DNA from 3 places in the Heliomicrobium gestii genome. Region 2 is predicted to be linked to each of the others. Evidence: riboswitches for the same ligand, from Rfam matches in the RefSeq annotation. Region 2 holds a riboswitch; each other region holds the start of a gene.

Region 1 (4,641 bases), on a different contig from region 2:
CCTTGGACGGCCCTCATGCCCGCGTCCATGAGTTCGCCCTGAAAGCGGCCGACGCCTTCGGCGCCGGGGATCGTGAAGGGGCCCAGCGGATGCTCGCCGAACTGGAGAAAAACTCCGACGCCGTCCTCGAACGATTGAACCGGTTGATCGCAAAAACCACGTGATCAACACTTACAAGGAACACGAAGATTGGCGGCAGTCCGAGGAAAGTCGAACCGGCTGGTGATAGGAACGCCATGGAAGGTGATACTAACCTCGCAAGGAAAAGGAGGTTGGAGAGCCATGCCGCTGCGTCCAAAATCGCCAGCCGGAAAGACCGGGGAACCGGCAGCCGCCGTCGATGAAAAAAGCGGGTTGCAAAATTCGCAGGGGGACCCCGAGGCTGTTGATGAGATTCAGGAGTTTGACGGCATCAGCGGGCTCCAAGAGATCGACTCGATCCCGGAGATTTCTAAGGATTACAGCTAAAAGAAATTGTGATAGGACAGAAAAAAGGGCCGGCCGCTCAAACAAGCGACCCGCCCTTTTTCTTCTTTTATGTACCTTCTCTAGAGACGGATCAAGGCGATCAGGAAGAGGGTCGCCTGTTAGAGGATCACCACGACAAAATAGAGCAGGGCCGCGACAAAACGGTAATAGGCGAAAGGGGCCAGACCGATCCGGTTCAGCAGTTTCAAAAACCAAACGATGGCTGCCCAGGCGACGACGAAGGACACGACAAAGCCGATGGCGAAGAGCGGCAGATCGCCGACGCTCAGGTTTTGGTAGGATTTCAGCATGTCATAGCCGGTCGCTGCCACCATCATCGGCACAGCGACGATGAAGGAAAATTCGGCGGCGACGGCAGAGGTCATCCCTGACAGCATACCGCCGGCGATGGTGGCGCCGGAGCGGGAAAACCCGGGCCAGAGGGCGAGACATTGCATCAGGCCGACGAACAGCGCCTGGCGAAAGTTGATCCGGTCCAGGTCATCGACCCGGCGACGAGGCTCAATCCAGTTGGCCGCCAACAGCAGGATGCCGCCCGCAATGAGACCGATGACGACCGTCTTGTCGGAAAAGAGGTAGGTCTTGATCGGTTTGTGCAGCAGGAAACCGAGCACACAGGCTGGCGCCATCGCGATGGCCACATGCCAGATGTTGAATCCCCGGTCGTCAAAGCGGATTCCGTCAGCGAAGAGGTTCAGAATCAGGTTCAGGAAACGATCCCGGTAGAGGACAAGCACAGCCAGGATCGCGCCCAGCTGGATAAAGACCTCAAAGGTGGCCGCCTTATCTCCCTCAAAACCGAGGAGACTGCCGACAAGAATCATGTGCCCCGTCGATGACACGGGGAGGAATTCGGTAAGACCTTCCACAATACCGAGAATGACTGCTACAAGATACAGGTTTTCCATGGCAATTCCCCCAACTATTCATTCTTCTTTACATTAGGGGAGCCAGGCCCCAAAGTCAACGGAAAATGATTGTTTTACTTTCTTAAACTTCCGAAAACAGCGCCGTGCTCAGATAGCGCTCTCCCGTATCCGGCAGGAGCACGACGATGCGCTTGCCGCGGTTCTCCGGTCGCTTCGCCGCTTGGATCGCCGCGAAGGCGGCGGCGCCGGCGGAGATGCCCACGAGCAATCCTTCCTCCCGGGCCAAACGGCGGCTGGTGGCAATGGCGTCCGAATCGGACACAGGGAAGACCTCGTCGATCAGGCGGCTGTCGTAGACATCAGGGATGAAACCGGCGCCGATGCCTTGAATCCCATGGGGTCCCGGTTTGCCGCCCGACAAGACGGCCGAGGTCGCCGGTTCAACGGCGATGACATGGAGGTTGGGGTTCCGCTGTTTCAGCCCTTTGGCCGTACCGGTGATGGTGCCGCCGCTGCCGACGCCGGCGATGAAGATATCCACCCGTCCATTCGTGTCCTGCCAGATCTCCGCAGCGGTCGTAACCTCGTGTGTGGCCGGGTTGGCCGGGTTGGCGAACTGTTGGGGCATGAACGCGCCGGGGGTATTCTTGACAATCTGTTCCGCCCTTTCGACGGCGCCGCGCATCCCCTCGGCGCCTGGCGTCAACACCAGCTCAGCGCCGAAGGCTTTTAGCAGGTTTCGCCGTTCAACGCTCATCGTCTCCGGCATGGTCAGGATCAATCGATACCCGCGGACGGCGGCGACCATGGCCAGGGCGACGCCGGTGTTGCCGCTTGTCGGTTCCACAATGACCGCTCCCGGTTTCAGCAAGCCCCGTTTTTCGGCGTCCTGAATCATGCTGAGGCCGATGCGATCCTTTACACTGCCGCCGGGGTTGAAGGTTTCCAGCTTAGCGACGATCTCTGCCGCATCGCCGCTATCGCTACCGGCAGGGGATTTTGCCCGTCCCGCTTTCGCGTTGCCATGGGCGGTCTCTCCAGCATGCGATGAAGCCACGATCCGGCGCAGTCGAACCATCGGGGTATTTCCGATCAAGGCGGACACGTCCTGGGCGATTTTTTCCATGGAAAACCACGCTCCTCACAAAAACCTACTATATTAGTCGGATTATCTTATATTTGCTAGACTCCATGATAGAAGGGGTGGCGGATCCTGTCAAGGAAAGGAAGGTTTTTCGCAAAAAAAGTATTTGTTCAATTGGCGAAAAAAACGCTTGACGATCACCGTCCATTCCGAGTAATGTATAGTCAATCCGGTTCGCGCCGGGAACAATTGAATCAAGACGCTCTTATCAAGAGTTGGTGGAGGGACTGGCCCGATGAAGCCCGGCAACCAGCAGGCATACCTGCATGGTGCCAATTCCTGCAGGGGAAACCCTGAAAGATAAGACTTGCCCTGTGGCTGTTGACGGTCTTCTCTTTCAGAGGAGACCGTTTCTTGTTTTGACGGTCAGAAACCAAAACAGACAGAAGGCACAGAGGAAATCATGATGAAATGGGAGGAGTTTTGCAGATGCGCATCGACACGTTATTGGCCCAAGGGGGCAACGGCAAAGACACCGGCACAGGCGCCGTCAGTTTTCCCATTTACCAAACGGCCACCTTTCAGCATCCCGCCCTGGGAGAAAGCACTGGCTTTGATTACAGCCGCTCGGGCAACCCGACGCGGCAGGTGCTGGAAGAACAGATCGCCCGGTTGGAGGGGGGACGGCGCGGGTTGGCTTTCGCTTCCGGCTTGGCTGCGTTGACGGCTGTGCTGTCCCTCTTCCGGCCTGGCGACCATCTGATCCTCTGTGAAGACCTCTATGGCGGGACCTACCGGCTGCTGGAGCAGGTATTTCGTCCCTGGGGCGTCGAGGCGGACTTTGTCGACACGAGCGATCTCGAGCAAGTGAACGCCGCAGTCAGAGACTGTACGAAGGCCATCCTGATCGAAACGCCGACCAATCCGACGATGAAGATCACAGACCTGCAGGCCATCCGGCGGATCTGTGATTGCCATGACCTCCTGCTGATCGTCGACAACACCTTCATGAGCCCTTACCTGCAGCGACCCATCGAGTTGGGCGCCCATATTGTCGTTCACAGCGGCACCAAGTACCTGGGCGGTCACAACGACGTGGTGGCCGGTCTGGTCGTCGCTGCCGACGAGGACCTCGGCGAGCGGCTCGCATTCTATCAAAACGCTGCCGGCGCCATCCTCGGCCCCTTCGATTCATGGCTGCTCCTGCGGGGGATGAAGACGCTGGGCCTGCGCCTTGACCGCGCCCAGGAAAACGCCAGCGCCATCGCCTGTTGGCTGGAACAACACCCCGCCGTTGAACAGGTCTACTTTATCGGCCTTGACAACCACCCCGGCCGGGACATTCATTTTCAGCAGGCCGCCGGTCCAGGCGCCATGATCTCCTTTTCCCTCCATGACGCCGGCAACATTCCGCAGGTGCTTTCGCGAATTCGCCTGATCGCCTTTGCGGAAAGCCTCGGTGGCGTCGAATCGCTGCTTACCTTTCCCTCCCGTCAGACTCATGGCGACATCCCCGAAGAGATCCGCCGGCGCTGCGGCGTCACCGACCGCCTGTTGCGGCTGTCTGTTGGGATTGAAAACATCAGCGACCTGCTCAACGATCTGACACAGGCATTGGCGTCATAAGTCCGAAGGAAAAATACTTGCGGAACATAGAAAAAAACGGATTGACAGATATCCAACTAGGCTTTAATATCATAAATGTAAATCGAAAAACTCGGAATTAACCGACGCTGACCGGATAGACCGGAGGCCGAGGCGCTTCGATCAAAAGAGTGATCGAAACCCTTGGCCTCTTTTTGTCTAGATAAGGGGGAGTGGTATGGACTGTATCTCAATTTCCCGGTTCGCGAGAGCGAGGCAGTTCATGCCGGCCGGGCAGACCGACGAATGGGTTGATAGAGAAAAACCGATGAACGCGTAAGGGTATCTTTCTCTGTACTTCGCACATCGCAATAATCGCAATAAAAGTCGAACAGAAACGAAAGCAAGCAATGGGAACGAAGGAAAATAAGAATGTTTAAGAACGATAAGGAGGATGCTTTCCATGGCCAAAATCGCCAACAACATCACCGAACTGATCGGCAAAACCCCCTTGGTGCGGTTGAACCGCGTCGCTGAGGGGCTGGAAGGGGATGTCGTCGCCAAATTGGAGTATTTCAATCCCGGCGGCAGTGTGAAAGACCGCATCGGCTACGC
Region 2 (4,641 bases):
CATCCGCCGGCCGAAACGGGCCGTGAAGAGTTCGTCGGTGCGGTAGGTGACCATGCCGAGCATCCGGGCGATGGCGAGACCGGCGGCCGGTCCCTTCCCGGGCGCGTAATCGCCGCCATTCCATGCTGGATCGAGCATGATCGTCCGGCGCATGATCTCGTTGAAGGCGATGCCCATGGCTGTCGTGCGACCGGCCGTTGCGATGGGCAGCAGGCCATCCATCATCTCCGGGTAGTTGACGCCCCACTCCAGCACCTGCATGCCCCCCATGGAACCGCCGGCGACGAGGAGCAGCCGCTCGATGCCCAGGTGATTGACGAGCGCCTTTTGCACCCGCACCATATCCCGCACAGTGTAGACGGGAAAGTCCATCCCGTAGGGCTTGCCGGTGGCCGGGTTGACGCTGGCCGGGCCGGTCGTGCCGCGGCAGCCGCCGAGCACATTGGAACAGATGATGAAAAAACGGTTCGTGTCAAAAGACTTGCCCGGCCCGATCAGATCGTCCCACCAACCGGGCGCCTTCTCGGCGGGGTGATGCTTGCCGGCGGCGTGATGGTCGCCCGTCAAGGCGTGGGTGATCAAGATGGCGTTGGAGCGTTCCCTGTTCAGAACGCCGTAGGTCTCATAGGCCACCGTGATGGGGCCGAGCCGGCTGCCCGATTCCAGCACAAAGGCATCGGACCCCTCGGCGAAGGTAAACGTTTGGGGTTGGACGAGCCCTTCGCGGCTGTCCGCCAAACCCCGGTTGACAACGGCCCCAGTGCTCATTCGGATCCCGCCTTTTTATGCCCGGCCTTCGGCGGCCCGCAGCGCCTGATCGAGGTCTTCAATCAAATCATCCGGATCTTCCAGGCCGATGGAGAGGCGCACCAGATCGGGGCTGACGCCGGCGGCGCGCAAGGCCTCCTCGGAGAGTTGGCTGTGGGTCGTCGACGCCGGGTGGATCACCAGGGACTTGGCGTCACCCACATTGGCCAGGTGGGAGAAGATTTTCAGGCTGTCGATGAAACGCCGTCCCGCTTCCACGCCGCCTTTGATCCCGAAGGTGAAGATGGCGCCGGCTCCCTTGGGCAGGTACTTTTTCGCGAGCGCGCAGGAACCGTGGTCGCAGCGCTCGGGGTAGGAGACCCAACTGACCAGGGGGTGGTTGGCCAAAAAGTCGACGATGCGGCGGGTGTTGCTCACATGGCGCTCCATCCGCAGGGAGAGGGTCTCCACGCCGTGGAGCAAGAGGAAGGAGTTGAAGGGGCTGATGCAGTTGCCCAAGTCGCGCAACAACTGCACCCGCGCTTTGACGATATAAGCCGGCGCACCCACATCCTTGGCGTAAACGATGCCATGGTAGCTCGGATCGGGCTGGGTAAAGGCGGGGAACTTGTCGTTCTGGGCCCAATCAAACTTGCCCGAATCGACGATAACGCCGCCGATGGAGGTGCCGTGGCCGCCGATGAACTTGGTGGCCGAGTAGACGACGACATCGGCGCCAAAATCGATGGGCCGGCAGAGGGCCGGCGTGCCGAAGGTGTTGTCGACGATGAGAGGGATGCCGGCCTCATGGGCGATGTTGGCGACGGCCTCGATGTCCAGAACGTCACACTTGGGGTTGCCGATGATCTCGCCATAGAGGGCCTTCGTCTTTTCGTTGATGGCAGCCCGGAAGTTTTCCGGATCGGAGGGGTCGACGAAGCGGATCTTGACGCCAAGCCGCGGCAACGTATGGGTGAACAGGTTGTAGGTGCCGCCATAGAGGCTGGTGGAAGCGACAACCTCGTCGCCGGTGGAGCATATGTTCAGGATCGACAGGGTGATGGCCGACTGACCGGACGAAAGGGCCAGCGCGCCGACACCGCCGTCCAGGGCGGCGAGCCGTTTTTCCAGCACGTCGGTCGTGGGGTTGTCGATGCGGGTATAAATATGACCGGGCTCTTTCAAGGCAAAGAGGTTCGCCGCATGCTCCACGTCACGAAACACATAGGATGTGGTCTGGTAGATGGGAACGGCCCGCGAAAGGGTGTCCTGATCAGGCACATGTCCTTCGTGGAGGGCGATCGTGTCAAAGCGCCATTTTTTCTCTGTCATGACTGTGCTCCCTTCTTCTCTATTGATTGCATAGGAATGACCTTCAAGCGAGAAAGGATACAAAAACCCCCTGCGCAGACGCAGGGGGTATACTTCTATCCGCCTCATCTGCCAGGACGGTCTCCGTCCTGAAGGAATTGGCACCATGTCGCATCAGTTCCCACTGTCGCGACGGGTTGCCGGGTTTCATCGGGCCCTTTCCCTCCACCTCTCTGGATGAGTGTCTTCAATTGTCCGCTCGCCCGAATAGGGCAAGCGCTTGGAGTTATTGTACCTGTGACGACCTTTTCCGTCAATTGAAAAAATAAAAAGCAACAGAAAATTTACGGAAACATCGGACAAAAAGGGGCCTTCCTTGGTTCCGTCGGCGCGGCGATGGTAACAAATGAGCCGGAGCGTAAATAGGCTAATTATGGATACACACCCTGTTTGAAAAAAAGGGGGAATTTGCATTGTATTACGGCGGACGAGAGGTTGCAGGCGAAAAGTCGCCCATACAAATTCAGGCTGTTCTCGGTCCCCAAGTGCCGCTGACCGAGTTTTACAACCATACGCTGCGCGGGAACTATGTGGCCGCCGGCGTCGGCATGCGCAACCGTGGTTTTGGCACGATCAACATCACCCTGCCGGCAGGCTCGACGATTCTAAAAGCCTTCCTCTACTGGGCCGTGATCCGCGGGACCGGCGACCCGCCTGTACCCGATACGGGCACCCTCAACGGAACTGCCATCACTGCCGACGTGCGCTACACCTCCGGCGATCCCCTTTGGCCGGACGGAAGCGGTTTCATTGACGCCTTCCGGGCCGATGTGACCGGAATCGCCGTAGCGGGCGCGAATGTCCTCACCGACTTCCCCTCCGGCTTAGGCGACGCCACACCGCCGCAAGACGCGTCGACGGCGTTCCCGCTTATGGAGGGCGCGTCGCTCGTCGTGATCTTCCAAAACCCTACATTCCCGCGCACGACCGTCGTCATCAATGACGGCGCCCAGACTTTTGTCGCCGATACGGTGTCCACGACGCTGCAAAACTTCGAGGTCTACGGTCCTCCCGTGCAGGCCCAGACAACCTACGTCGTCGCCGATGGTCAGGCGCGTTTTGCCGACGACAAGGCGCTGTTCAACGGAACCATCGTCGCCGGACCGGGTTCGTCGCTTAAACCGCAGGACGCCTTCAACGGCGCCGACGGAACCTCCCTGCCTGGCTTTGCCCAAGACGGCCTCTGGGACACGCTGACCGTTGACGTGACTTCCCTCGTGAACATCGGCGATACGAGCGTGGAAGCGGCGATTCGAGGCATCAGCGGCGGCGGCGACGCCCTGACCTATATCGCCCAGGTCTTTGCCGTCACGGCGCCGCCGGCAAGAGGCTTCAAACCTTCCGACCTGGCGGCGGAATGACGCACGCCCCTCCCCCCGCTGGCCGGCTTGCCCGGCCGGCTTCTTTTTTATCTCGCCCAAATCGCTTGAAGGGAATGGCCGATCACCGTGGAATCATTCATGTACCCAAATAAAAGGAGGCCTTCTGTTGCGCAATCGATGGCTGAAACCGCTCTTTCTGTTCTTGCTGGCCCTCGCTCTGACCCTGTCCGGCTGCTCAAAACCGTCACCGAGCACCAATGGAGCCAATTCAGGCGGTTCGTCTACCGCCACGACAAAACAATCCACTGCGGCCCAACCGGCTGCCCAGGGCCAGCTCAAAGTTCATTTCATCGACGTGGGACAGGCCGACTCCATCCTGCTGCAGTCCCCCGGCGGTCGTTTCGTTCTCATCGACGGCGGCAATGTGGACGATGGATGGAAGGTCGTCAATTACCTGAAGCAACAAGGGGTGAAAGAAGTGGCGGCCATCGTGGCCACTCACCCCCATGAGGATCACATCGGCGGGCTGGATAAGGTCCTCAAGAGCTTTCCTGTCGGCCAGGTGTACATGCCCAAGGCGACGACGACGACGAAAACCTTTGAGTATTTCCTAAACGCCGTCAAGGAGAGCGGCGCCAAGCGTGTGGAAGCAAAAGGCGGCCTAAAACTGGACGTTCCCGATTTCGACGGCCTCTTCGTCGCGCCGAACGGAACGAACTACGAAGATTTGAACGATTACAGCGCCGTCCTCAAGGTCACCTATGGCAAGGTCTCCTTCCTGCTGACCGGTGACGCCGAGTCTGTATCGGAAGGCGAGATGGTGGCCCGCGGGTACGACCTGAGAGCCGATGTGTTGAAAGTCGGTCACCACGGCAGCACCAGCTCCACATCTCCCCCCTTCCTCAAAGCGGTATCGCCCAAATACGCCTTTATCCCTGTCGGTGAGGGCAACGATTACGGGCACCCCCACAAGAAAACCCTCGACAAACTCGCCAAAGCCAACGTGCAGGTTTTCCGAGCCGACAAAAACGGAACGGTTGTGGCGACCTGTGACGGAGAGAAGGTCACCTTCCAACCGGAGAAACAATAACCGAGAGTCGAATAGCGTCACCTGTCTGCGTCCCCCGTGTCGGGAAACGAAGCAGACAGGTGATTTTTTTGAGTCGGGATGCAGTCCCGGCTCTTTTTTTGTTTCTCACTT
Region 3 (4,641 bases), on a different contig from region 2:
AGATCATCTCCAAACCATAGAAACATCAAACCGCAATTCCTTTCTGAAGCCGCTTCGACAGGAATTGCGGTTTTTCTTTGTTAAACGGAATTTTAAAGAGGAGTATCGGCAGGGGTTGCTCGGATATGTCGATACGTCCACAATGGAAGAACGGTAAAAAGGGAAAACGTTGCCGTTTGTCGTACTTATTATATCATTCACATATATAGTGTGAGTCTATTGCCACGGGTGAGTGGGGCTGTTCATGTTGGCTGATGGTGGACTTCGTCGTCATCGGAGAAGTGTGGATGGGCAAAAGATTGAGGAAAGGGCGGGCTGCGATGAAAAGCATCAAGTCGTTGTTGGTGGGATTCACCTTGTTGCTGACCGTGGTTATTTTTGCGGTGCAAACGGTCGTTGGCTTTCTGTTCACCAAAACGAATGTAGACGAATCGACGCTTTCGCGATTGCGGCTACAGGCGGAGATGGAGGCGGCGCGGTTGGAGTCTCAGCTTTTGGTCACCGGCGCCATAAGTCAGACAATCGCCAACGACGTGGGTGTCATCGGTCCGCAACATAGCGAAGAATTGTTGACAATGACCCGTGCCCACCTGACCAGCCTGCCGCTGAGCGTGGGCGCCGGTTTCTGGCTCGAACCGGGCGTTTACCCCGAGAAGGGCAAGTATTTTGGTCCGTACATCTATAAGGATGGCGCCGAGTTCAAACAAACCTGGGAGTACAGCACCCCCGAGTATGATTATTTTCAGTATGACTGGTATAAGAATGGCATCAACAGCCCCGGTGGAGCCGTCTGGAGCGAGCCCTATGTCGATATTGTCACCAAGATCCCCATGCTCACCGTCAGTCACCCTATCCATAGGGGCGCCAGGAAGATCGGTGTTTCCACCGTAGACATCGGCTTGAAGGAACTGCACGAGGCAGTAGGTAAAATCCGGATCGGTCAAGCAGGCCGCGCCTTTGTGGTGACTCGGCAGGGTTTTTATCTCGCTCATCCCGATGAACAGAAGAATCTCAATGAAAAAATCGTCGATGAAAGGGATACAGAGCTCCAACAATTCGGAAAACAGGTGGTGGAAGCGAAGGAAGCCGGACTGGCCCATGTCACCATGAACGGTATGGCCCAGTATGCCGTCTATGCGCCGATTGGCGAAACGGGGATGAAGCTGGTCGCTGCCATTCCGGTGGCGGAGGTGGCGGCGCCGGCGCAGCGGTTGCTTTGGACGAGCTTGTCGATTTTTCTGTTGGCGGTGGCCTTGTTTGCGCTCCTGATGAATCGGCTCATCGAGCGCCGCGTGGCCCGGCCCCTGCGGCTTCTCCGTGATCAGGCGGAGCAGGTGGCCCAGGGCGATTTGTCAATGACGAAAAGTGAGGCGCTATCAGACGACGAATTCGGTCAGTTGGCCCATGCATTTGCGACAATGACGGCCAATTTACGCAGCATTGTCAGTCAGGTGCTAACAGAGTCGAAAGAACTCGACGAATCGGCCCAACACCTGACCGAATCAGCAAACCTGGTGGATAGAGCGGCCACCCAACTGGCGGAAGCGGTCGGTGAACTGGCCGATGGCGCAGGGAAGCAAGCGACAGAGATCACCCGTTTTCGTGATCATGTGAAAACCAGCGAAGGCCATGTCTCAGAGGGGACGGCAGCATCACGTCTTTTGGTGCAGGATGCTCACGAGTCGACGGTAGCGGCGACGCAGTGTTATGACCGGATCCAAGAGGCGTCCCAACACCTCCAGCGGATCAGCCAATCTGTCGATGCCAGCACGTCGGCTATTCGACGGCTTCACGGGCTTTCCGAAGAGATCGGCCAGAATATCACATCGATTACGGGGATTGCCGAACAGACCAACCTGCTGGCCCTGAATGCGGCCATCGAGGCGGCGAGGGCAGGTGAGCACGGGCGAGGGTTTCATATCGTCGCTGATGAGGTGCGAAAGCTCGCCGAGGAATCGGCCAAGGCGGCCTCCCAAATCACGAGTCTCGTTTCCCAGGTGCAGCAAGAGATGGCTGGAATGGTGGGGATGATGAACGCCAATGTGACCGCCATCGGGGAACAGGTGGGATTGATCCGTTACGGGGCGGAAGCATTGGAGCAGGTCATGGGTTCGACGCGGCGCACAGAGAACAGCGTTCGCCAGATGCAGGACGCCACTGAGATGATCTCGCGCTCCGTCGATGCGATGAATACCTCGATTGGCGTGATCGAGGGGATTGCGAGCGAATTTTCAACCCTCTCCCAACAACTGGCCGGTTCCACAGAGGAGCAAGCGGCTGCGGCAGAGGAGATGGCGGAACGCTGTGATCGTCTCGGACAGTCGTCACAATCGCTGCAAGAAAAAGCGAAACAGTTTCGAGTCGACGTCTAACCGATTCGATCGGTGGCCTGATCGAATCCCCATGGACTGGGGGGGAACACGATAAAAAACCGTTGACAGGCACACATTGTGCTTGTTATACTCAAGGCGTAACAACGAAATAATGACTTCTTATCAAGAGATGGCTGAGGGACTGGCCCGATGACGCCCGGCAACCGGTTGAATAACACGGTGCCAATTCCTGCGGGATGGGAGACATTCCGGGAGATAAGAAGGGGGAATAGGCCTGTGCGAAAACCTCTTCTTATCGAAGAGGTTTTTTTATGTTTCATCTGACTTGCCCATCACGAAGACGAGGAGACAGCCATGATTGAAATCAGCGACCTGAAAAAAGTTTTCCCCACCGCTGGCGGCCCCTTCACGGCTCTCGACGGGATCAACCTCACCATCCCTGAGGGAAAGATCTACGGCATCATCGGTCCGAGCGGGGCCGGGAAAAGCACCCTGATCCGCACGATCAACATGCTGGAACGGCCGAGTGAGGGCCGCGTCGTCATCGACGGCGAGGACATCACCCATTTTGATGAAGCCCGCCTGCGGGCGCTCCGCCAACAAATCGGCATGATCTTTCAGCACTTCAACCTCCTCACCTCCCGCACCGTCGGGGAGAACATCGCCTTTCCTCTGGAGATTGCCGGCATGCCGAGAGAGCAGATCCAGGCGCGGGTGAAGGAACTGCTGCCCCTGGTCGGACTGGAAGACAAGGAAGACACTTATGTGGCCCACCTGAGCGGCGGCCAGAAACAGCGCGTCGGCATCGCCCGGGCGCTGGCCAACCAACCGAAGATCCTGCTCTGTGACGAGGCGACCTCGGCCCTCGACCCCCAGACGACTCAGTCCATCCTGCGTCTCATCGCCGATATCAACGGCCGCTTCAACCTCACCGTCGTCCTGATCACCCATGAGATGCAGGTCATTCAAGAGATCTGCGACGAGGTGGCCTTCATTGAGGGCGGCAGGATCATCGAGGCCGGTCCGGTGCGCGAGGTCTTCACCAACCCCCGTTCGCCCGTCGTCAAGGAATTTGTCCGGGGCGCCCTGGAAGGGGACAAGCTGCGCCATCTTCTCGATGCCGGCGCTTTTCACCGCAGCAGCGGCGGCCGCCTCATCCGGATCACCTTTGTCGGCGGCGCAACAGAAGAACCCCTCATCGCCTCGGTCATCCGCCGCTTTGGCGTCGACGCGAACATCCTCTTCGGGAACATTGACACGGTTCGCGAGACGCCCTTCGGCACGCTGTTGCTGGAGTTGACGGGCGAGGCGGTCAAGGTGGAAGAAGCGCTGGCCTATATCTGCTCCCGCGATGTGAAGGTGGAGGTGATCGACCGTGACTGAGACGTACCTGCAGGCGACCTGGGAGACCTTCTACATGGTCATCGCCGCGACAGGCCTTTCCACCCTCCTGGGCATCCCCTTGGGCATCCTTCTGGTCGTGACGGAAAGGTCGGGCGTGCTGCCCAATCGCTGGGTCAACACGGTCCTGGCCATCACCGTCAACATCTTCCGGTCTATTCCTTTCATCATCCTGCTGGTGGCCATCCTGCCCCTGACCAAACTGCTCGTGGGCAGCCGCATCGGCACCCAGGCCGCCATCGTCCCTCTCACCGTCGCCGCTGTCCCCTTTGTGGCCCGTGTCATCGAAGCCTCTCTCAAGGAGATCGACAAGGGCATCATCGAGGCGGCTCGCGCCATGGGAGCGACGCCGAGACAGATCATTCAAAAAGTGCTGCTGCCAGAAGCGTTGCCTGGCCTACTGCTCGGGGTCATCATCACCTTTGTCACCCTGATCGGTTACTCGGCGATGGCCGGGGCAGTGGGAGGAGGTGGTTTGGGCGATCTGGCGATCCGAGAAGGCTACATGCGCAACAACAGTGATGTGACCTGGGTGACCGTCGTGGTCCTCGTCGCCATGGTGCAGGTCTTTCAGAGCCTTGGCGACTGGCTCACCGCGCGGATCCGCAAACGTCGCGGGCTGGTGTAGCGCTTGATATAAATCGTGGGCTTAGCGAAAACAACAAAAACTACAAAAACAACAACGAAAAACGCGAAGGAGTCGACAGAACATGTTCAATCAATTGCTTCAGAAAAAAATCACCCCTCTCCTGGGCGGCCTCCTGGTGCTTTCCGTAGCCGCCCTCGGCGCAGTCGGGTGCAGCGCCAAGGATACGACCGCTGGCAACGGTGGACAGCAGGCGGCCCAAACGACCCAGACGAAAACGATCCGCTTCGGCGTCTCCCCGGTGCCCCATGCCGAGATCGC

The links. A riboswitch is a leader RNA that binds a small molecule or an ion and turns the genes downstream of it on or off. The one in region 2 is predicted to bind S-adenosylmethionine.
Region 1: another riboswitch for S-adenosylmethionine. It lies ahead of GTO89_RS05985 (trans-sulfuration enzyme family protein); the one in region 2 lies ahead of GTO89_RS11200 (homocysteine synthase).
Region 3: another riboswitch for S-adenosylmethionine. It lies ahead of GTO89_RS10125 (methionine ABC transporter ATP-binding protein); the one in region 2 lies ahead of GTO89_RS11200 (homocysteine synthase).

The regions. Positions count from the first base shown of each region.
Region 1 is NZ_WXEX01000004.1:143,353-147,993, reverse strand. Features, by position in the region: gene GTO89_RS06005 (methyl-accepting chemotaxis protein) at 1-164, shown strand, start outside; gene GTO89_RS06000 (hypothetical protein) at 283-468, shown strand; gene GTO89_RS05995 (undecaprenyl-diphosphate phosphatase) at 588-1,397, opposite strand; gene cysK (cysteine synthase A) at 1,480-2,484, opposite strand; SAM riboswitch class I at 2,705-2,809, shown strand; gene GTO89_RS05985 (trans-sulfuration enzyme family protein) at 2,932-4,068, shown strand; gene cysK (cysteine synthase A) at 4,490-4,641, shown strand, end outside.
Region 2 is NZ_WXEX01000009.1:14,614-19,254, reverse strand. Features, by position in the region: gene metX (homoserine O-acetyltransferase MetX) at 1-768, opposite strand, end outside; gene GTO89_RS11200 (homocysteine synthase) at 784-2,079, opposite strand; SAM riboswitch class I at 2,181-2,302, opposite strand; gene GTO89_RS11195 (DUF3344 domain-containing protein) at 2,532-3,479, shown strand; gene GTO89_RS11190 (ComEC/Rec2 family competence protein) at 3,607-4,530, shown strand.
Region 3 is NZ_WXEX01000007.1:186,476-191,116, reverse strand. Features, by position in the region: gene GTO89_RS10135 (double-cubane-cluster-containing anaerobic reductase) at 1-1, shown strand, start outside; gene GTO89_RS10130 (methyl-accepting chemotaxis protein) at 321-2,372, shown strand; SAM riboswitch class I at 2,490-2,595, shown strand; gene GTO89_RS10125 (methionine ABC transporter ATP-binding protein) at 2,688-3,716, shown strand; gene GTO89_RS10120 (methionine ABC transporter permease) at 3,709-4,362, shown strand; gene GTO89_RS10115 (MetQ/NlpA family ABC transporter substrate-binding protein) at 4,445-4,641, shown strand, end outside.